Regions from separate parts of the Exiguobacterium sp. SH3S3 genome, predicted to be linked through region 2. Evidence: predicted binding sites of a transcription regulator. Region 2 holds the regulator's gene; each other region holds the start of a gene.
What was found. Region 2 encodes Rex, which represses fermentation and respiration genes when NADH is low (regulators of the CRP and FNR family bind a similar motif). Its sites were predicted from a motif close to TTGTGAAATATTTCACAA; they were not measured.

Region 1 (5,844 bases), on a different contig from region 2:
TGATCGGCTTCATCGAGCACGATCGTATGCGTTTCGTGCAGTTTAAGTTTTTTCTTCTCGATCAATTCAACGAGACGTCCTGGTGTCCCGACGATTAAATGCGGTTTTTTCTTCAAGCGATCGATTTGGCGCTTCAGTTCGACGCCGCCGATGAACGAGGCAATCCGGACGTCACCTTTTTCGGTGAAACGTTGCGCCACCGTTTGGATCTGCATGACGAGTTCGCGCGTCGGTGCGACGATGACGACTTGGATCCGGTCGTTCGAGGCATCGATTTTTTCAATAGCGGGTAAAAGATAAGCGAGTGTCTTACCTGTCCCTGTCGGTGCTTCGATCGTGACGTCTTTTCCTTCTAAAAGGGGCGGGAACGCTTCCGCTTGGACCGGCATCGGTTCGTTAAAGCCAAGGCGTTCCCAGGCTTCGTTAATGAATGGTTTTGTAAAGTTCATATCAGTTCTCCTTATCGTTGGGCAAAAACAAAGGAAGCATAAGCGCTCCCTGGTTCAAATATAGCGAACATGTTCAGTGTCTTGGTCAATCGATGAACGGAGCGTCTGTGTGTACACTTGCCCGTCCTCGACGAGTTTGATGTGCACGTCGATGTGCTCAGGTGAGGCTTCGACACCTTCGACCGTGAAGCCTTGATACACGCGGTATTCCAATTCCTTAAGCAATTTTGCATAGGCGTTTAGTTCTGGATACGTCGTCGCGACGTCGATTGGGCGCGACACGAGTGCGACCATTAAATGGTCACGGAAATCGATGAAATCCTCATTCTCGATATCGTCATCAAAGCGAATCCAAAAGCCTTTTTCTTCAAATTCTGTGATAAATCCGTCGCGCTTGTCTCCAGCCTCTTCGACTTTAAGGGAGATGCGGTCACCGGCTTTTAAGTTATGCTCGGCTGTTAATGGTTCATACGTCATGGGAAGAACCCCTTCCTCTTCTACAATGTTCTGCTTCCATTGTGCTCGATATAAGGCAAAAATTCAAGTTCTATCCCGAACCTGTGAGTTAAGTCACTACAAAAACTGTATGATTTTTCACAACTCCTTAAAGATAATACAGGATTCACAAGAACGTGAACGGACAGGGATTCGTCTGTTTCTATGTAAGTTGAAAAACTACTATAACAGATAAAATAGCGCTTACAAAAACGGCATAACACCAATGTTCATGAGATTGTTACAACTTTCACAAGAATGTAAAACATATTGTTGGCGTTTTCACGTACACTCATATTATAAGGAATCAGGCAGTTATCTCAACTATGAGGAGTGACCATAATGGCAACTGAAATTAAATCAGCCTGGTCAGGATTTGTTCCTGGACAGTGGACGAACGAAGTGAATGTCGGTGAATTTATCCGCTTGAACCGCCACGAGTATACAGGGGATGACCGTTTCTTAGTCGGACCGACAGAGGCGACGAATCGTCTTTGGGGACAAGTGATGGAATTGACGAAAGAAGAACGGGAACGCGGGGGCGTTTGGGATGTCGATCAAAACACGCCGTCGACAATTATCTCACACGGACCTGGGTACTTAAATAAAGACCTTGAAAAAGTCGTCGGTGTCCAAACGGACGAACCGTTCAAACGCTCGATTCATCCGAACGGCGGCATCCGCATGGTCGACGCCGCGCTCGAGTCATACGGCTTCGAACCAAATCCTGAAATCACAAAAATCTATTCAGACATTCGTAAAACACACAACCAAGGTGTTTTCGATGCCTACACACCAGAGATGCGGGCGGCACGGAAGTCAGGGATCATCACAGGTCTCCCAGACGCATACGGACGTGGCCGGATCATCGGTGACTACCGTCGCGTTGCCTTATACGGTTTAGATTTCTTGATTGCCGAGCGTAAAAAAGATTTGGCGAACAATGGCGGTTTCCTCTCAGAAGCAGACATTCGGACGCGGGAAGAGATGTCTGAACAGCTTCGTGCCCTTCAAGAATTGAAACAACTCGGCGCTGCTTACGGATTCGACCTCGGTCGCCCGGCTGAAACGACGCAAGAAGCCTATCAATGGGTATATCTCGCTTACCTTGCAGCTGTCAAAGAACAAAACGGTGCGGCGATGTCTCTCGGACGCGTATCGACATTCCTTGACGTGTACGCTGAGCGTGACATGGCGGCGGGCCGTTTGACAGAGTCAGACGTCCAAGAAATCGTCGATCACTTCATCATGAAACTCCGCATCGTCAAATTCTTGCGGACGCCTGACTATAACGAATTGTTCTCTGGAGATCCAACTTGGGTCACGGAATCAATCGGTGGGATGAGTGAGGATGGCCGTTCGAACGTCACGAAGAGTTCGTTCCGTTTCCTTCACTCGCTCACAAACCTCGGCCCGGCACCAGAACCGAACTTGACGGTGCTTTGGTCGACGAAATTACCGGAAGGATTCAAACAATATTGCGCGAAGATGTCAATTGAGACGTCGGCGATCCAATACGAGAACGACGACCTCATGCTTCCAGAGTTTGGTGACGATTACGGCATCGCCTGCTGTGTGTCACCGATGAAAATCGGCAAACAGATGCAGTTCTTCGGTGCCCGTGCCAATATGGCGAAAGCACTCCTCTACAGCATGAACGGTGGACGCGATGAGAAGAGCGGCGATCAAATCGCTCCGGCTTGGGACATGAACACAGAAGACGTCCTCACGTACGACAAAGTGTACGCTGATTTCGACCGGACGCTCGACTGGCTCGCGGAGCTTTACGTCAACACACTCAACGTCATTCACTTCATGCACGATAAATATGCGTACGAACGGATCGAAATGGCGCTCCACGATCCTGAAATCTTACGGACGATGGCTTGTGGTATCGCTGGCCTTTCGGTGACGGCGGACAGCTTGTCAGCAATCAAATATGCGACGGTCAAACCGGTCCGGAATGAATTCGGCATCGCTGTCGACTTTGAAACAGAAGGCGACTTCCCGAAATTCGGAAACAACGATGACCGTGTCGACGCAATCGCCGTCGAACTCGTCGGATCGTTCATGGAAAAAGTCCGGAAACATAAAACGTACCGCGACGCGCTTCATACGCAGTCGGTCTTGACGATCACGTCGAACGTCGTCTACGGCAAGAAAACAGGTAATACGCCGGACGGCCGTCGTTCTGGTGAGCCGTTCGCACCAGGTGCGAACCCGATGCACGGCCGCGATACGAAAGGAGCGGCAGCGTCGCTCTCGTCAGTCGCCAAACTTCCGTTCGAACACGCGCAAGACGGCATTTCGTACACGTTCTCGATCGTACCGAAAGCACTCGGTAAAGAAGACGTCGCACGTGAACTTAACTTGGCGGCACTTCTTGACGGCTATATGGGTGGCGAGCACAAAGGTCACCACTTGAACGTCAACGTCTTCAATCGTGAGACGCTGCTCGACGCTATGGAACATCCAGAAGAGTACCCGCAGCTCACGATCCGCGTATCAGGTTACGCCGTCAACTTCATCAAGTTGACACGCGAGCAACAGATCGACGTCATCAACCGGACGTTCCACGGTTCATTATAAGTAAAGGCTTGGCGGCCTTCGCTTGAAGGCCGCTCATTCGTTAGGAGGTCATCTCGATGACAATGGGATATGTACACTCGGTCGAATCGTTTGGAACCGTTGACGGCCCGGGAATTCGTTTTATCGTCTTTTTGCAAGGTTGTGCGCTTCGCTGCTTGTATTGCCACAACGCTGATACGTGGGATTTTAAAAAGAATAACCATCGTTCGGCCGAGGACGTCATTCAAGAAGCGCTCAACTATCGTCCGTTCATGGAAGCATCAAAAGGCGGCATCACAATTTCAGGGGGCGATCCGCTCGCGCAGCCAGAGTTTTTAGAAGCGCTGTTGCGTGAAGCGAAAAAACACGGGCTCCACACGACGCTCGATACGTCGGGTGCACTCCGTCCTCCTAACCTTGACGCCATCTTAGACCACACCGACCTCGTCTTACTCGATATTAAACACATCGATGACGACATGTGCAAGAAACTGACAGGACGGAGCAACGCCAACACGCTCGCGCTTGCTGAACATTTATCCGAGCGCGGAACGAAAATGTGGATTCGCCACGTTCTTGTCCCGGAATGGACGCTTGATGAAGGGGCGCTCCGGCGCACGGCGGCGTTCATTCAAAAACTCGACCACGTCGAGAAAGTTGAAATCTTGCCGTATCACGAGATGGGCGTCTATAAATGGGAGGCGCTCGGCCTCGACTATCCATTAAAAGGCATCAAACCACCGACGACGGAAGAAGTCGAGTGGGCGGAAGGGATCTTGCAAGGTACAGTCTAAAAAAACTGCGCAGACCGTTATGGTCTGCGCAGTTTTTCGTGTTATAGCCGTTTATCACGCACGTGGCGGCGAATAGCGTCCTCATCGAGCGGACGGTTGGCGACACCGGTCTCGACAGCCGTCTTCGCGACGGCGATTGCGACGGCCGGTGCGACCCGCTCGTCGAACGGGCTCGGGATGACGATGCCGTTCGCGAGGTCGTCCTCTGTTAATAAGTCAGCGATCGCATGGACGGCCGCTTCTTTCATCTCTTCGTTGATCTCTGACGCCCGGACGTCGAGCGCCCCACGGAAAATACCGGGGAAAGCGAGGACGTTGTTCACTTGGTTGGCGAAGTCCGAGCGACCGGTCGCGACGATGCGGGCCCCTGCGGAAGTCGCGAGGTCCGGCATAATCTCCGGCACCGGGTTCGCGAGGGCAAAGATGATCGGATCCGTGGCCATCGTGCGGACCATGTCCTCGGTGACGGCGCCGGCGGCTGAGACGCCGATGAAGACGTCGGCCCCCTCGAGCACGTCGGCGAGCGTACCGATGTGGAGCTTCCGGTTCGTCGCCTTGGCGATTTGGTCTTTGAACGGGTTCATGCCGTCGGCGCGTCCTTCATAAATCGCACCTTTCGTATCACAGATGACGAGGTCCTCGACGCCGAAGCGCTTGAGCAGTTTGGCGATGGCGATTCCGGCGGCCCCGGCCCCATTCATGACGACACGCAGTTCAGGCATCGTCTTGTCGACCAAACGGAGTGCATTGACGAGGCCGGCCAAGACGACGATCGCCGTCCCGTGTTGATCGTCATGGAAGACCGGGATTGGGAGCGTCTGCTTCAACCGGGCCTCGATCTCAAAACATTCGGGTGCCTTGATGTCTTCTAAGTTGACGGCGCCGAACGTCGGGGCCAGTAGTTCGACCGTCCGCACGATCTCATCGACGTTGTGTGTGTCTAAACAAATCGGGAACGCATCGACCCCGGCGAAACTTTTGAACAGGACGGCCTTGCCTTCCATGACCGGCAACGCCGCTTCCGGACCGATGTTGCCGAGCCCGAGTACGGCGCTTCCGTCCGAGACGACGGCGACCGTGTTGGCGCGCAACGTATATTCATAGGACAGCTCTTTATTGTCGGCGATGCGGCGGCACGGTTCGGCGACGCCCGGTGAGTAGGCGAGGCTGAGCGCTTCTGTCGTGTCGACGTCGACTTTTGGCGTCGTTTCTAATTTACCGTGGTGCAAAGCATGCATCTCGAGTGCGCGTTCGTTCAATGTTTTCATAACTCTCTCCCTGTGTGCGTACGATTTTTTGTCTGTCACAATCGACTACATTGTATCGAAGAAACCGCTTACTTTCGAGCGTTTTACCTGCTATGGACGCAATTATTTCTGAACGATTGTTCATATATGTAGAATTGGTCCTGACAATTCATTGTTCGATACATTCGATGTACCAGATTTTCTGATACCGCTATCATCTCAGTCTACAGACCGAGGAAAAACAAGCCTTCCGCTCGTCGCCATCTTTTAAATGGCGTATTATGATAAGAG
Region 2 (5,844 bases):
TTCCTTGTTGCAGAAAAAGCGTTTACGACCAATATCACTTTGAACATGTAGTTTCAGTACGACAGTTTGCGACCAAAAAGCACCGTTATGCCAACCGTGATACGTGCCAACCGACAAGGAGAAACAGTCCGATCAACACGATGGCCAAGCCCCTTTTCAAGATACTTCCAGTTTAGCGCACTCGCATTAAAAAAACACCACGTCTCATGACGTAGTGTTCACTTCTCATTCATTTGCTTCATCAAATCCATCTGTTCTTTCACCATCGCCTCTTTCTCACGTCGGAGCACACCGCGGTACGTCATGCGTGAGATCGATAAGCTGATCTCATATAGGAAGAAGAGCGGCAGCGACACCATGAGGTGCGACGTCAAATCCGGCGGCGTGATGAATGCCGCGATGACGAACAAGGCGAAGTAGGCGTACTTCCGAATTTTTGAGAGGAAGTACGGCGTCACGACACCGATGCGCGTCAAGAACATCGTCACGACCGGCAACTGGAACAACAGTCCGAACGGGATTGTCAGTTGCAACAGGAACGTGAAATAGTTCGTCGCCCCGATGATTTGCGTCAGACCGAGGTCTTGCCCGAGGTCCGTCGAGATATCGAGGACGAGCGGGAACAACCAATAGTAGGCGAATGCGAGACCGATGAGGAACAAGATAAAGATGACCGGGATATAGGCGAGCGTCCATTTTCGTTCATTCGGATGCAGACCAGGTGCGACGAACGCCCACAGTTGATACAGTAGAAATGGACCAGACGCGACGAGCCCGATGACGAGCGCCAAGTTCAAGTAAATCATGAGCGGGTCCGCGACCCCAAAGGCGTTCAGCTCGAGCCCTCGTTCGACGAGGTCCGCCTGCAGATAGGCGAGCACGTATTTGACACTCGGCAAAGCGATCAGAAAGAAGGCAAAGACGACAAATGCCGACAGCATCAGTCGTCTCCGCAGCTCTGTCAAGTGATCGGACAGTGCCCGTTCTTGATCAGGTTGATGGCTCATGGCTTACTGCTCTTTCTTCTCAATTTCTTTCTTGTCGGTCTCGTCGTGCTCTTTCATCATACCGTTCGTGGCATTTTTGAACTCACGGAGCGTCTGCCCCGCTGCCCGGCCGAACTCTGGCAATTTCTTCGGCCCGAAGAGGATGAGCGCGATGATGGCGATGACGAAAATACTGACGCCACCTGGGATACCGACGACGAGTGATGATTGTAGAAATTCCATTATTGATGGACCCCCTCAGCGGATGGATAGTGTTGCATAAAGTAAATGAGCGACTGGAGTTCGATCGACAAGTCGATATGATGGACGCGGACCGTGTCCGGTACAGTCAATCGCGCCGGCGTGAAGTTCAAGATCCCTCGAACGCCATAGCGGACCAAGTCATCGGCAACCGGCTGCGCGTAAGCGGACGGGACCGTGAGGATGGCGACATCGATTTTGTTTTGCTTCATGATTTGTTCCATCTCATCGACGTGATGAATCGGGACACCTGACATCGTCGTGCCGACTTTTGTCTCGTCTGCGTCGAACCCGACGACGATATGTGTGTTATTGTTTTTAAGGAAGTTATAGTTGACGAACGCTGTCCCGAGATGACCGACCCCGACCAAGGCGACGTTCGTGATCTCGTCTTGATTCAGCGTCTTACGGAAAAAGTCTAACAGATACTGTACGTTATAGCCATATCCCTTTTTACCGAGCGCACCGAAGTATGAGAAGTCACGGCGAATCGTTGCCGAATCGACCTTAACCGCCTCGCTCAGTTCAGCAGAAGACACACGCTGTTTCCCTGACGAATGTAGGCTTTGGATAAACCGATAGTATAGTGGCAACCGTTTGGCTGTCGCTTGCGGAATCTTTGGTTCGTTTTGACTCAACGGAAAGAGCCTCCTTTTTACGACGCGTTTCAAACGAATCTGATTTCATACACCTTGATTGTAAACGAATTCACATAAGCACTCAATGAATATACCTGAAAAGGGGAAGAAATAAAGTATACTAAACAGAGAGAAAGGGGTTTTTTCACTTGATCCTACTGCAAGTCAACAACTTATCCAAATCGTTCGGCGTCGAGCCGATTTTAGAGAATGTCAAACTAGAAATCCAAGAAGGCGAACGCGTCGCCCTCGTCGGCCGCAACGGCGCCGGCAAGTCGACACTGTTAAAAGTCATCGCCGGCGAGTACAACTATGACTCGGGCGACATCATGAAGCCAAAAGACGTGACGATCGGCTATCTCGCCCAAGACTCGGGGTTAGAATCGAACGAGACGATGTGGAACGAGATGCTCACCGTCTTCACCGATTTGATCGAACAAGAGAAGACGCTCCGCCAGATGGAGCAAGACATGGGCTCGGAGCGGATCTTGAACGACCCGGCCGCCTACGAGCGTCTGCTCGCGGCGTATGACGAGGAGCAGCACACGTTCAAAGACCGCGGCGGCTATCAGTATGAAGCGACGATCCGCTCGATCTTGCACGGGATGCGGTTTTACCCGGACGACTTCGAACGTCGGATCGACACGCTCTCAGGCGGACAGCGGACACGTCTTGCCTTAGCGAAGATGCTCCTGCAAAGCCCGGACCTGCTCATCTTGGATGAGCCGACGAACCATTTAGACATCGAGACGCTCAGCTGGCTCGAGAAATATTTGAGCGGCTATAAAGGTGCCGTCCTCATCGTCTCCCACGACCGTTACTTCCTCGACCGCGTCGTCTCGGTCGTCTACGAGCTGTCACGCAACCGCAGCCGCCGCTTCGTCGGGAACTATACAAAGTTCCTCGAGCAGAAGGCCGCGCTTTACGAGCAAGAGAAGAAGCAGTTCGATTCGCAACAAGAAGAGATCGCCAAGATGCAAGACTTCATCCAACGGAACATCGCCCGGGCGACGACGACGAAACGCGCCCAAAGCGTCCGCAAGCGGCTCGAGAAGATCGACCGTATGGACGTGCCGGACGGTGACGAACGGAGCGCGGTGTTGTCGTTCTCGATCAAACGTCAAAGCGGGAACGATGTGCTGAGCGGCAGCGACCTCGCCATCGGCTACGAGGAACCGATCGCACAACACTTGCGTTTCCAACTGCAGCGCGGCGAGTCGGTCGCCCTCGTCGGCCCGAACGGAGTCGGCAAATCGACGCTCCTCAAAGTGTTGACGAAACAACAACCACCGCTCACCGGTGACATCCGCTACGGTACCGGCGTCGAGATCGGCTACTACGACCAGGAACAACAGAACTTGTCGGACACGAACCGCGTCATCGATGAGATTTGGAACGACTGGCCGCTCATGCGCGAGCAAGAAGTCCGCAGTCTGCTCGGCCAGTTCTTGTTCAGCGGGGACGACGTCATGAAACGCGTCCAAGAACTATCCGGCGGCGAACGGGCCCGGCTGACGCTCGCCAAGCTCAAGCTCGAGCAACCGAACTTGCTCGTCTTGGATGAGCCGACGAACCACTTGGACCTCGACTCGAAGATGATCCTCGAGAACGCGCTCGTCGACTATCCCGGGACGATCTTGTTCGTCTCCCACGACCGTTACTTCATCGACCGGCTCGCGACGCGTGTCTTAGAGATCACGCCGAACGGCATCGATGAGTACCTCGGCGACTACTCGTACTACGTCGAGAAGAAAGAAGAGCTCGAGGACCTCGCCCGGCTCGCCCGCGAGGAGACGAAACAAGTCGTCGTCAAGAAGCAGCGCGCCGACAAAGAACAGCAGCGCGAAGAGCGCCGGTTGAAGCAGCGGGTCGAAGAGATCGAGCTGACGATCGAGCGCCACGAAGCGAGGCTAGAAGAAATCGAGCAGCTGTTGTGCGAACCGGACGTCTTCAACGACTTCGCTCGCGCCCAAGAACTGTCGACCGAGTCCGACGCGACGAAAGAGTCGATCACGGAACTGTTCGCAGAATGGGAGGAACTCCATTCATGATGCGTTCCCGTGCCATGCGGATCGATTGGATGCATGCGTTCCTGACCGGATTCGTCTACATCGTGCCGAGCGGGACCGAGTATATCTCGGAACTCATCCGTGGCGAGGCGACGAACGTCCCAATCATTTTATTTTACTTCCTGCCGATTGTCGTCGGGTTTATCATCCAAACATGGTCCGGTATCATCATCAGCCTGTTCAGCGGTCTCCTTATGAGCACGCTGTTCATCCGGCTTGTCATTTGGCCGATCGATGTCACGGTGCATAGCTTTTATGCGCCTGGCTCGGTCTGGGGCCACTTTTATCGAGAGACGCTGTTCATGTGGGTGCTCGCGTTTATCGTCTACGTCGTGAGCCGGGTGAATATGTGGTATCGAAATAATTATCGACAACCGAAAAACTGACGAAAGAGCGCCAATCCGCGTATAGCGGAAGGCGCTCTTTTATTATGATCGAGTATGCTGTTTGAACGTAAAACCCATCGTTAAAAAGATGTAGGGGAATGCCAACAAAATTAAATGGAAATATCCTATACTACCAAAGATGACTTCATCTTGTGCCGGATCAGACATCTCGTCTAAGTAAATGCCTAGGCTGTAGCTATACCAAATCACGTAAGCATAAAAGAATGCTGAAATACCGTAAATAATCTTTCCAATAAGATTTGTTTTACTCGTAGTCACCCCTACTAAAAGAAGGATTGGATAGAGGATTAGCAACGCGATTACAATGAAAAATAACGAATCTGGTTCAAAGTATTGAATGTTCATAGTTTACCTCGCCTTTAATAGTCTGGATTACAAAGTGCTTTATACGTATCCAACAATGAAACATCCGGTCGATTCGTATCTAGATTCCAAGATGATTTCCAAATCGTAGTCGGGTTAACTGCATGACAGATAAATTGATCTTTGAGCTTCGGGCGGTTTGCCGTACTTGTCGCTTGATACGAAGCGTCTGCTACAACTTCAGACCACATCTGTTTTCCGATGGCAGTTGACCCAAAAACGCCTAATAATGCGCCACCCAAAGTATAGCTAGCTGTAATATACGTTCGTGCACATGTCCGTGGATATACAGAAAAAGTATTAGAGTCCGTATACTTCGACGCTGTATTATCGATTGTATCCGAGCAGAACAATGGATCAGCGACTAAAGGATAATCCGTTCCTTCATAATCAATATGTTGGATCAACTGTTGGTCTTTAATCTCATAATATGTTTCGACTTCGTTTCCATTACTGTCTTTCGCCCAAGGGGAGCCAATGAAGACCTCTACCTCACCTTTTTCATTCACAATTTTGTACTCTCCATCTTCGTGAATAATTCGACTACCTTCAGTAATGTCTAAATCTAAGACATATTCTTTTGGCGACTCAGTTGATTCAATGTTGTAGAGGATTTGGACACCTCCTACTAAAGCCACATTTTCAATAGAATACTGTTCTTCTTTGTTTCTGAAAATCACTTTCCCTTCTTCTGTTTTATCGAATTCTAAATTTGAGTCTTCATGTATAATACTAAACTCATCACTTTCTTTCGTCATCGTAACTGATGGATTAGTGAAAAATACTTCAATTTCATTAAGCTGATCCGTATCGTTTACTAAACGATCCTCTTCAATCGAATCTACTTCTGCGTCTGGACGCAATTTCGATTCGCTCCCCCCTGTAGATGCGTAAGCTGGATGTGCTGTCCCCAGTATTGTAAATAAAGCCAAACTACTCATACATGCTTTCATTATAAAACCTTTACTTAACGTTGTGTCCCCCTACTATATAAGCTTTATATTTTGGGAAAAGACAAATATCGGCAGTTCAATCATCTGTTTTCTCTATTCTGCCCATGTCTTTCCCACCACTCTAATAGTATTCAAGATTGCTAATCAATTTTCTAGATGTCTTTTTT
Region 3 (5,844 bases), on a different contig from region 2:
GGATCGTTCAAATAAAACGCCTCACTGACCAAATGGTCGCCTTGACCGACTTCAATCCGTCGCTCGATCAAATGACGGAGAATGCGTCCGAGTTCGACGCGGTCCGGCAGCAAGATTGCCATGTGGAACAAGCCGGCCGCCTTCCGGTTCGGACGGACACCTTTGACTTCATGCAAGACGACGAGCGGCGTATTCGGCGCACCGAGCGTGACGCGGTCGCTACCGACTTCGAGTACGTCCATTCCAATGACGTGTTCGTAAAACTGTTTCATGTTTTCTAATTCACTGACCCGGAGCGTGACCGATCCGAGTTGGATATTGGTTAATTTCATGTTTTCTCACCTCTCTCTTTACTATACATGCCGTGTCCCGTTTGCAGAAGACGGCACAAAAAGGTGGTATAGTTACCGAAAGGATACTTAGAGAGGAGCGAGACTCATGACGATGATCTCAAGCTGTGAAGTCGATACCGCACTCGAACTGATCACCGGTAAATGGAAACCATCGATTTTACTCGCGCTCATCAACGGGGGGACGCTCCGGTTCAGTGAACTGAAACGCTCGCTCCCGAACATTAGCCAAAAGATTTTGACAGCCCAGTTGCGTGACTTAGAAGAGCAAGATATCATCATCCGTACCGTCTATCCGGAAGTCCCGCCGCGCGTCGACTATCAGTTGAGCGAGTACGGCAAGACGCTTATCCCGGTACTCGAGACGATGAACGCTTGGGGCATGAAGCACGCTGCGCGCATGCAACAAAAATAAATTGTCCACATGTGGATAACTCATTTCCGTATCACTGCCCATCACTTATCCACAGGAGGATCTCATGATTCGTTATCCACAGTTGACCGGTCGCCACGTCGGCGTAACCGCCCCGTCGTCCGGAGTACCAGCCGCGCGTCATAGTTTACTTCACGACGCCGAGACGACGTTCGCACGCCACGGCTTCACGCTTCAATTTGAACCGTCTGTTTGGACACAACATAAAGCAAAATCGGCCCGGCCGTCCCGCTCTATTTCGACTTCTCGGTCACACCCGCCATCGTCTTCCTCACCGGATTCGCTTTGTTGAGCGGTTTCTTCATCATCCGCGTCAATATTCCCATCCAACTGTTTTTGCAGACGAACACGGAACCAAGCTACCTCGGTCGTGTCATGGGCGTCCTCGAATCGCTCGCGATGGGGATCACCCCGCTCGGTTTCGTGTCGTTCGGGTTATTGAGCGAATGGATGTCGGTCACGTCACTTTATGCGATTTGCATGGTATGCCTGCTTTCAATCACGCTGTTCGCGATGCATCGCATCCGTCACGATATCGCGGCTGAAAAAGCGACGGTACTGGCTGAAGTCGAAAGCGCGCCGACGCGTCAATGAACGAAAAAAAGACATCGAACGTTTTTCAGTTCGATGTCTTCTCTGTTGATGGAAGGACTCGTTTCTCTAACAAGAACGGTCCGAACGGGATGACCGAAGCCATGACCGCGAGGACTAACACTTTGAAGCCCCAGTTGAAGCGCCACGCCATGTAAACCGCTGCCGCCACGTAAGCGACGAACAGGAAACCATGGGCCGCACCGACGATGCTGACGGCTAGCGGCATGCCAGCCAAATACTTGAGCGGCATTGCGATCAACAATAAGAGCAGGAATGACATCCCCTCTGTATAACCGAGCCATTTGAATCGAGTTGCGTTCATATCCGTTCTCCTTTTTAATCGATGCTACGTTCATCGTAGCCGATAGAGGTGAAGTTTGTCACAGGAGAACGTTAGAAAGTCGTTAGGCTATTTGACGATTTGGTGAACGATGCGCAATTTTCGTTTCGACGAAGCGGCGAAGGAACAAGCCGTCGACGCCGATTTTGCCTGCGTTGTAGCCCGCGACGAGAATCAAGACCGACACGATCAACATCGTCGGGTTCGTGCTGACCGTTCCTGACAATAAGAACGCCATGTTCATGACGAGTCCGAAGAAAGCCGCGCTGCGTGTGAGGGCGCCAAGCAAGAGACCGAGACCGACCAAGAACTCACCATACGGAATTAAGATATCGAAAAGTGCTGCGTTTGGGATTGCGAAGTTTTCAAGGAAAGCTGCCCACCATCCGGCGACCGCCGGGTGATCTCCCGTCGCGAGTGAAGCTGCGTTTTGAAGGTAACCGCCTGACCCGAAGCCGCCCGTGATTTTACCCCATCCGGCTGTGAGCCATTGATAGCCGAGCCAGATCCGTAACACCGTCAAGATGCCGGTTGCGATGTTGTGGTTTTGCCAAAACTTTGTGAACATGATAATTCCTCCTTTTGAATGGTTGAATGATGGCTTATATATGATTACATTCACAATATACCACCCATGTTCATGTTTTCACATAGCTTGAGATAATAGTTCACGTTTCGGTCATATGCGGGTCACATGTTAGTCACTTTTTGGAAATTGTACCAAAAAAAGCAATGTCTACTCGAGACATCGCTTCCACTGCTGTGAACTACTCACCACTTATTTGCTTCGCAACTTGAAGTGGGAGCTTCTTGGGAAGACCGTGCTTTGACCAGCCACGGTTGTGGACCAAGCTCGTCGGGCAGTCCCTGCCCTGGAGTGTTTCAGTCGGCGAGACCCAACAGGTTGAGGCTCGCGTTGACGTCGCGGTCATGGTGCGTGCCGCATGCGGCGCATGTCCACTCGCGGACGTGCAGGTCCTTCTTGCCGCCGTTCTCGCCACAGGCCGAACAAACCTGGGTCGAGGCGAACCACGGGTCGGCCTTGATCAGTGTGCGGCCGTGGAACCTGCATTTGTAGGCGAGCTGGCGGACGAACTCGCCCCATCCGGCGTCCCCGATCGACTTTGCCAGGCGGCGGTCCTGCATCATCTCCCTCGGTTTCAGCGTCTCGACGACGACGACTTGGTTCTCGTCGACGATGCGTCGTGACAGCTTGTGGAGGAAGTCATGTCGGCGGTTCCGTACCTTTTCATGCTTTTTGGCCAATAAGAGCCGCGCCTTCTCGCGGTTCCGGCTGCCGGGCTTCTTGCGGGAGAGCGCGCGCTGCGCCCGTCTCAGCCGTTCCTCGGCCTCGCGCAGGTTGCGCGGGTTCGGGATCTTCTCCGTCACGAGCGCGTCGTTCGTCATGACGGCGAAGTGAAGCTTCGCGTTGGCGAGCGCGAGGCTGTCCGCCTCACACAGGAACGGGAACAGCGGCTTGTACGAGGCCGGTGTCGGCGGCTTCCGCTTCGGCCCGCCGCTCGCCTTCGCCTCCTCGTGGATGGTGATGCGGTCCTCGAGCAGCTTGTTGTAGATGAAGCGGGCGCATCCGATCGTCTTGACCAGGAAATCGGCCTGTGCCGTCGTCGGGTAGAGCCTGTATTTGTAGCCCTTCAGCATGTCTCCACCTCCTCTCGGCCGATGATCGTGATGAACGTCTTCCTCATCCGATACCCGCAGCGGGGGAAGGGAAATCTGACGGAATCACGAACTTCTGTTCGTCATATCTGTCACAGGGGTGGCCAAGAGGTTTATGTACGGGCGATTCATCTCCCACCTACGCTGGGCCTCGCCCCAGACGCTTAGAGGTGGGAGAATTCTCGCTTAATTATGTTAAAGATCAACTTGTTGTGGCGGTTGGCCTTTTTTATTCATCACACGCATCGATTGCGGTGAGATTTTTAAAATGACGAGTTTTGGATCATCCGGGCCGTCGAACCAGCCCTCAAGTTTTTCGTTCCACACTTTTTCTTTCATCGACTCGTCATCAGACACCGACGTCTCTCCTAAAATCTCGAGATACGTGTCGCCGACCCCGTCCCCGTCGTAGCCGATCAAGACGTGCGTGTACGGATTGTTCTTCAACTCATCGACTTTATCCGTATCTTTCGAGGTTGCCGTATAGAGTGTCAGACCGTCATGGAAAAACGTCATGTATCGGCTGTGCGGCTTCCCTTTATATACCGTGGCCATCGTTCCGACGTTGCTTGCATCTAGAATTTGTTGTGCCGTTGTTTTAGCATCCATTTAAAAAGCCCCCTTATCATAGTCACTCGTATAATCATTCCCTTGCGGCATTTGATTAAACACGAAGACACGAAAAAACCTGCTCGCCGAAGCGAGCAGGTTATAAAATTCCTTAGAAAGGAAGATTAGATTTTTTCAACGTTAGAAGCTTGTGGGCCACGAGCTCCGTCAGTGATTTCGAAAGTTACTGCTTGGCCTTCTTCAAGTGTCTTGAAGCCGTCGCCTTGGATTGCTGAGAAGTGTACGAATACGTCGTCTCCGCCTTCCATTTCGATGAAGCCGTAACCTTTTTCTGAGTTAAACCATTTTACTTTACCTGTGTTCATAATGAACCCTCCTGAAATAAACGCTGTGCGTTCTAGTAGTGCCTTACTAGAAAAAACTGACCAAAAAAAAGCACAAAACTTGTTGGATTATCTTTCATGAAAAATAATCCCAAGCGATTGTGAATTATGTTTCCAGCTATTCTTAATTAAGCACATATGTAATATACCATGGATAAATGCTTCTGTCTACTAAATACTTCGGTTTGCTAAAAATAATTTCAAAACGGGTACATCACATGTAGTGAACGTTAGGAGGACGACTCATATGATGAATCAAATTGACCGCACGCATATCGCTGCCACCATCGCCCGTCACGCGGCCTGGTCGACAGATGAGCTATTGACGGAGACGCTCGCTTGGCATCAGGCGACGCGACACGACCATTATCCTGACCAATCGAAGTCGTACCGCTCCCACTTGCCGATGACGGAACGAATCACACCGGTGACGAGTGCACTCCCGCTCGAGGTCGTCGACGATCTCGTCCGGCCCGTCTGGATGCGTCGTCTCGACGCGGAACATTTGAATTTACTGCAGATGACACGCCATCACGTCGACGTGACCGATTACGGGGCCGTCGGGGACGGCAAGACGGACTGCACGCTCGCATTCCGGCTCGCGCTTCGGTCGAACCGCCACGTCCACGTGCCGGCCGGTGTCTATATCGTCCGTGGCGTCCGGATCCCCTCGAACTGCGTGCTCGAAGGTGCGGGACAGCAGAACACGGTATTACGCTTGGCCGACGGCACACCGAAGCATCGCCGGCTGCTGCGAAATGCGACACCGTTTTATGGGAACCATCACATCGAGGTCGCCCATCTGACGCTCGACTGGAACGTCGAGCGCCTTGGCGACGTCGATCGGACGTCGAGTGGAGACACGGCTTCGAGCGCGTTGACGTTCGCCTACGTCAAATTCGCCTGGGTCCATCACGTCACCGCCAAAGGTGCCGGACTGCACGCGTTCGATATCACCGCCCCTCACTACCATTACCTCGGGGACGGGTTGCGTGCCAAAAAAGGCAGCCGCTACATCTGGCTCGATCGCTGCGAGGCGACGAACTATGGGGACGACGGCATCACGACGCATCATAGCGACGCCATCTACATCACGAACTGCTACTGTCATCACCCGCACGGACGTACGCACGCCCACGGCTTCTCCAATTCAAACGGCATCGAGGTCGATGACGGTTCGCGTCACGTCGTGCTCGTCAACAATATGACGGAAGGTTGTTTTGGAGGAGTCGAGGTGAAAGCCCACGGTACGTCCTCGGCCGCCCATGACGTCCATATTTTTGGGCACGTCTCGTATCGTGATAATCGGTCCTTCAATTTTCGCCACATCGGACACCACTTGGCCGACGACCCCGAGTCGAAGACGGCGCGATTCATCTCGGGAACGAATTTACTATCGATTGAACCGGTACGCTCGAAGCTATACGCCAAGTCATCGCCCCGTAGCCTCGTCGTATCGGCGTATCAAGACGTATTGATCCATGGCTTTACGGCCAT
Region 4 (5,844 bases), on a different contig from region 2:
TTCGCTCGATTTTCCGATTTTAATCACAGATGGTACGTTGTCCGCATCGACTTCGAGCACGGCCAAATCGTACGTCGCATCGCTTCCCATGAGCTTCGCCTCAGCAGTTGAGCCGTCGTTGAACGTGACGGTCAGACGGTCGGCGCCATTGACGACGTGATGGTTCGTGACGATGTAAGCCGAGCCATTTTCTTTTTTATAGATGACCCCTGATCCGACCCCCGCTTCGACCGCTTCGTTCGAGAATCCGCTCGCCGCGAAGTTGTTCACGGTCACGACTGCCGGTTGTGCCACCGCGACCGCATTGGTGACCGATGTGTCTTTGATGTTCGATGAGGTTTGGACAGGTGTCCCGTCTGACGTCACATTCGTATTCGACGTAACGTCAGGTGCTTGATCAATAAACGGTAACGCAATCGCACCGGTCAACAACGCCCCGGCGACGCCGCCGATGAACCCTGGGAACATCCGGCTCATGAAAGAGGGCCGAGTGACTTGTTCCGCTTGCGGAGGCTCAGGCGCCCGCTTTGACGAACCTAGCTCTGTATCTAACCAATCTTCATGTCGATTTTGTTCATTTGGCCGATCATTTCGTTCCATAACATGTCATCTCCTCAATGATGTTTCCTCTAACTTCTACCCTGAGTATAATAGAAGCCGGCACCGTTTCATGGAATTGACGGAACGATTACAAGATTCTTCACAATTTGCGTCAATTTCGTCAGACGATGTCGTTCCGTAACGTGCCGAGCCCGGAAATCGTCACTTCGACCCGGTCTCCGGACTGGAGGTAGACTGGTGGCTTCATCCCATGTCCGACCCCGGCTGGCGTCCCGGTCGCAATGATGTCACCCGCTTCGAGCGTCATCCCTGTTGAGAGCGTCCGAATCAGTTCATCGATCGGCCGGATCATGTCATCCGTCGATCCGAGCTGACGGTTTTCGCCGTTCACGTCTGTGCGGATTGACAGTGGAAACTCGAGTTCTTCCGGCGTGACGATAAATGGTCCGAACGGACAGAACGTGTCGAACGACTTGCCGCGGAAAAACTGGACGTGCTGTTTTTGCACGTCTCGTGCCGTAATATCGTTAATGATGGTATACCCAAAAATGTGGTCCTCGACGTCTTGAATGTCGCGTCCTGACTTTCCGATGATGACGGCGAGCTCGCCCTCATAGTCAAGTTGGTCGGTAAGCGCTGCATGACGCTCGACGATGGCGTCAGGACCGACGACCGAGGTCGGTGCTTTCGTGAAGATGACGAGCTTACCGGCTCCCGCCGTATCCATCTCTTTCACGTGCTCCTCGTAGTTTTTCCCGATGCAGATGACATTTTTCAGCGGTCGGTAAGGTGCGAGCAGTTTGACGTCTTCGAGCAATCGTACGCTTGCGACGTCTAAATCGATATCTGGCTCGAATTCGCGAGCAATCACTTCTAACAATGAGTTCGTATGTAGTTGATCACTGACGTCATATACTCGGTCCCCTTCGACCACCCCGACTCTTGTCTCCCCTTCGACTTCATAGCTACACCATTTCATAATGATTTCCCCCTTTTTTGTTAGTATACAAAAAATCGGGGCGTTGTCGCCCCGATCATGCTTTGTTCAGAAAAATGATCCGCTGGTTGCTCGACCCCCGGAAACGGAGCGAGCGGTCCATGAGCGGCTGCTCGAAACGCCCGTCGACGAGGACGTCGGCGTGGTCAAGGACGGTGTCGATGTCCTCATTTTCTAGCTGTTGTAGCGCCTCGAACGTGTAGCCAGTATAGATCCAGACGTTCTTCCCGAGTGTCTTGCAACCGCGCACGACCTCCGACAGCTCAGCCGGTTGCAGGAACGGTTCACCGCCCGATATCGTCACACCTTCCCATGCGGCCGTCTCGACACGGTCTAACAACTCTTCGACCGAGATGTCGCGACCGCCTCGCGGATTCCACGATTCAGGGTTGTGACAGCCCAGGCAACGATGCGGACAGCCCGCTGTAAAAATCACGGTTCGAATGCCCGGACCATCTACGACCGATTCTTCAAGTACGGATAGGACGCGCATGATGTTTCACCCTCGCTCGTTCTTCTTCTCGTTTTGCCGAGTTCCATCGATCCATCGTCCCGACCAAATAACCGGTGATACGACGGATCCGCTCGATCTGATCTCGTTCCCCGCACGTCGGACACGACTCGTCGATGATCCCTTCTAGACCGCAACTCCCGCAACGATCGACCGGATGATTGATCGAGCCATAGCCGACGTCATGCGCCCGCATGAGCCGCACGATCGATTCAACCGCTTCCGGGTTATGGGCGAGCGAACCGTCGACCTCGACGTACGTAATATGTCCGGCGTCACATAAGGCGTGGTATGGCGCCTCGATTCGAACCTTGTCCCGGATTGAGACGTGTTGATAAACCGGGACGTGGAACGAATTCGTGTAAAACGCGCGATCGGTCACACCGGCAATCATCCCGAAATCGTGTTGATCGTTTAACACGAACTTCCCGGACAATCCTTCGGCCGGCGTCGCCAGTAGCGAAAAGTTTAAATCATGATCGTCCGCCGCCTGCCTCATCCGGTTCGCGAGATGGGTCACGATATCAAGCCCGAGACGTTCTGCTTCTCTTGATTCAACGTGCGTCCCGCCAACGAGGACACGTAGCGCTTCGGCGAGACCGATGAATCCGAGCGACAACGTCCCTTGTTTTAACACGTCTCGTAATTCCGATTCAGGCAAAAGCGTCTCACTCCCCCGCCAGACATGCTGCGCATAAAGAAAGCGGAATTCGTCCGCATGTCGCTTACATTGATAGTCGAAGCGCTCGAGCAATTGCTCGATGGCGATGTCAACGAATCCATCCAACGTCTTATAAAATGACTCGATATCGGATGACACGAGTGCCATCTTCACTAAATTCAACGTCGAGAACGATAAATTACCTCTTCCGATCGACGTCTCTGCCCCATGACGGTTTCCCATCACCCGCGTCCGGCAGCCCATGTAGGCAACTTCCGAAGCATGTGTCCCGTCATAGTACTGAAGGTTGAACGGCGCATCAACGAACGAGAAGTTCGGGAACAACCGCTTACCCGTCACGCGGCATGCGTGGCGGAACAAATCGACGTTCGGGTCCCCGTCATTGAAATTGACGCCTTCCTTTACTTTGAAGATTTGAATCGGGAAAATCGGCGTCTCCCCGTTGCCTAACCCTCGCTCTGTCGCTTTTAACAACTCGCGGATAAATACTCGTCCCCACCGACTCGTGTCGGTGCCGTAGTTGATCGACACGAACGGAACTTGACCGCCGCCGCGCGAGTGCATCGAGTTGGCGTTATGGATGAACGCCTCGCACGCCTGGTACGTCGCCGAGACGGTTTCCGCTTCAGCGATCTGCTGTTTTTGCTCCACCGTCAGCTCAATCGGTAATCCGTTCAACCGCTCGAGTTGACGTTCATACGTCTTCTCGACGTAAGGAGCGAGATCGACGTCAAACATCGGGAACGCCTGTCCCCCGTGCTGCATGTTCTGATTCGCTTGAAGAATGATCGAGGCGAGCGCCAGCGCCGAACGAATGTCCTGCGGGGGACGAATCGTCCCGTGTCCGGTGTGGAACCCGTTCGCGAGTAACTCTCCGAGCGGGATTTGACAACACGTCGTCGATCCGGTCACATAGTAATCGGCATCATGCACATACAAGTAGTTATCACGGATCGCTAGACGTGACCGTTCCGACAATAGGTACGTGGTCGATAATTGTTTTGACACTTCTGAAGATAAGCGCGCTAGTTTGCCGAGTGGCGACTTCCCGTCGACGTTGGCGTTCTCTTGGATCAAATCTTGATCTGGTAGCACACAGACATCATTATAAAGCTGGAGCATGTTCACTCCGCATCACCTCGCTATATATTGATTATTTAACGGCTGATAACCGATAAAAATTCTATATATAGATTATGTCACGTTTTATCGATTTGAGGCACGTCGATATTGTGACAGTTGCAACCGATCCCGAACGTAAAAAAACAGCCGAATCCCTGATGTGGGCTCGACTGTGCGCTTCGTGATGTATGTCATACTTCTTTGGCTGGCTTGACGATTTTCAGTTCGACTTCTTCTTGCTCTGACTCTTGTGCTTCACGCAATCCTTTAGCGTTCAACCATGTATAGATTGCTCCCATGAATAACGCGCCTCCGATAATGTTTCCGAACGTAGCCGGAATCAAGTTGTGGATGGCTCCAGCAAAGCTGATTGCTTCTGGATGCGGAACAACGAGTGTGAGTGCGAACAAGACGAAGTTGGCGATGACGTGATCAAACCCTGAAGCGAAGAAGACGGCCACTAGGAAGATCATCGAGAAGATTTGGGCAAATTCATTTTTCATTTGTTTCGGCAAGAAGATAGCGAGACAGACCATCCAGTTACAGAAGATGGCTCTAAAAAAGATTTCGACTGTCGTATGATGCATCTTGCTCTCGACGACGGCAAATAACCAGTTGTTCATGCCGAGCTCTTGAATGACTCCAGTCGGCGCGAGCAACAAGGCGAAAAGAATGCCGCCGAGCGCGTTCCCGACGAAGCAAAGCAACCAGACGAGCATCGTATCACTCAGCGTCGTATAGCCACGCATCGTTGAAGTCGTAAAATACATCGTATTCCCGGTAAATAGTTCAGCGCCTCCGTAGATGATCATGACGAGCGCGATCCCGAACGAGAATCCCCCGATGAGCGTCGTAAATGGTGAATCTACAAGATACATGCCGTTGACGACTTTTAATGTGAAGATTGATGCGAACCCGATAAAAATCCCCGCGAGCATTGCCCGTAAAAAATATTCCATCGGCCGATAGTGAATCATCGCTGAGGAAGCCTGTGCTTTCTTCCGTAATGATTCGAGTGCATGGATTTCCATTGATGCCATGTCACAAACCCTTCTTTCTGTTTAAATGAACCATATAATAAGAACAAACATGTGAAATCATTAACAATATAAGCCTGGAGCGACATTTTTGCAACTGCCCATTCGAACTGTTGACATACTTTTCACATCGTAATCGGTTACATTTGTCGGATTTGTGACTAAAAAAAGCGACCCTTCGTAAAGGGCCGCATGAAACCAATTATTCTTTCTCAGAAGACTCTGTCGTCTCATCAGTCGATGCTTTAGTCGATTTTTCTGGAGCTGAAGCTTCTTCACCTTCAGTTTCCTCTTCTTCGACTGCTACCGGCTCGTTCACTGATGCGATTTGAAGATCGCCTTCAGATAAGATTTCGTAATCTTTATTCTTCGGAATATCAGCAACTGTGAGTGAGTCACCGATCCCTAGCTCGCTAACGTCGAGCTCGATCCGCTCTGGGATGTTAGCAGGTGTTGCCGAAACAGTGACTTTATAGAGTGCTTGCGACAAGAAGCCGCCTTCTTTGACACCTTTCGCGTCGCCGACGAGTGTGACGTCTGCTTCAACTTCAGTTGCCTCATCCATTTTGACTGCCATGAACTCGACGTGCTTGTATGTGTTCGTGAACGGGTCAACTTCCGTCCCGTGAACGAGTGTGTTTACTTTCTTGCCGTCGATGTTGAGTTCGATCAAGGCGTTGTCACCGTGTTCCCGGAGAATCTTGCGCAATGCCATTTCTTCAAACGCGACTGGTGTGCTTTCGACTTTGTAGCCGTAAACGACACCAAGTACTTTTCCTTCTTTACGTAAGTTTGTTCGAACCGAACGTGGTCGTAATTCTCGTGTCGTTACTTTAAGCGTGTCTGTCATAATCATTTCCCCCTACTGGTTTATGAATCATGTCTACATCTTGAGGGTGAGGCAGTGTGAACTCCACCTCTCAACCTCGATGCG

Region 1: pflB (formate C-acetyltransferase) is a predicted target of Rex. The motif match lies at 1,183-1,200, and genes of this name have one in related genera.
Region 3: EVJ28_RS03925 (DoxX family membrane protein) is a predicted target of Rex. The motif match lies at 2,352-2,369, and genes of this name have one in related genera.
Region 4: EVJ28_RS07125 (formate/nitrite transporter family protein) is a predicted target of Rex. The motif match lies at 4,963-4,980, and genes of this name have one in related genera.

Annotation. Positions count from the first base shown of each region.
Region 1 covers NZ_SJUU01000008.1:7,617-13,460, reverse strand. Annotated here, with positions in the region: gene EVJ28_RS08730 (DEAD/DEAH box helicase) at 1-449, opposite strand, end outside; gene EVJ28_RS08725 (hypothetical protein) at 504-926, opposite strand; gene pflB (formate C-acetyltransferase) at 1,287-3,533, shown strand; gene pflA (pyruvate formate-lyase-activating protein) at 3,590-4,306, shown strand; gene EVJ28_RS08710 (NAD(P)-dependent malic enzyme) at 4,348-5,574, opposite strand.
Region 2 covers NZ_SJUU01000012.1:7,445-13,288, reverse strand. Annotated here, with positions in the region: gene tatC (twin-arginine translocase subunit TatC) at 219-1,007, opposite strand; gene EVJ28_RS11480 (twin-arginine translocase TatA/TatE family subunit) at 1,011-1,229, opposite strand; gene EVJ28_RS11475 (redox-sensing transcriptional repressor Rex) at 1,229-1,885, opposite strand; gene EVJ28_RS11470 (ABC-F family ATP-binding cassette domain-containing protein) at 2,035-3,936, shown strand; gene EVJ28_RS11465 (hypothetical protein) at 3,933-4,340, shown strand; gene EVJ28_RS11460 (DUF2599 domain-containing protein) at 4,721-5,665, opposite strand.
Region 3 covers NZ_SJUU01000003.1:102,338-108,181, forward strand. Annotated here, with positions in the region: gene EVJ28_RS03900 (VOC family protein) at 1-332, opposite strand, end outside; gene EVJ28_RS03905 (winged helix-turn-helix transcriptional regulator) at 439-765, shown strand; gene EVJ28_RS03910 (hypothetical protein) at 830-1,075, shown strand; gene EVJ28_RS03915 (MFS transporter) at 1,069-1,377, shown strand; gene EVJ28_RS03920 (DUF3817 domain-containing protein) at 1,403-1,699, opposite strand; gene EVJ28_RS03925 (DoxX family membrane protein) at 1,782-2,285, opposite strand; gene EVJ28_RS03930 (RNA-guided endonuclease TnpB family protein) at 2,600-3,376, opposite strand; gene EVJ28_RS03935 (pyridoxamine 5'-phosphate oxidase family protein) at 3,590-4,003, opposite strand; gene EVJ28_RS03940 (cold-shock protein) at 4,129-4,329, opposite strand; gene EVJ28_RS03945 (glycoside hydrolase family 55 protein) at 4,595-5,844, shown strand, end outside.
Region 4 covers NZ_SJUU01000006.1:21,639-27,482, reverse strand. Annotated here, with positions in the region: gene EVJ28_RS07145 (S1C family serine protease) at 1-600, opposite strand, end outside; gene EVJ28_RS07140 (fumarylacetoacetate hydrolase family protein) at 722-1,540, opposite strand; gene nrdG (anaerobic ribonucleoside-triphosphate reductase activating protein) at 1,596-2,051, opposite strand; gene EVJ28_RS07130 (anaerobic ribonucleoside triphosphate reductase) at 2,029-3,873, opposite strand; gene EVJ28_RS07125 (formate/nitrite transporter family protein) at 4,065-4,904, opposite strand; gene EVJ28_RS07120 (50S ribosomal protein L25/general stress protein Ctc) at 5,113-5,760, opposite strand.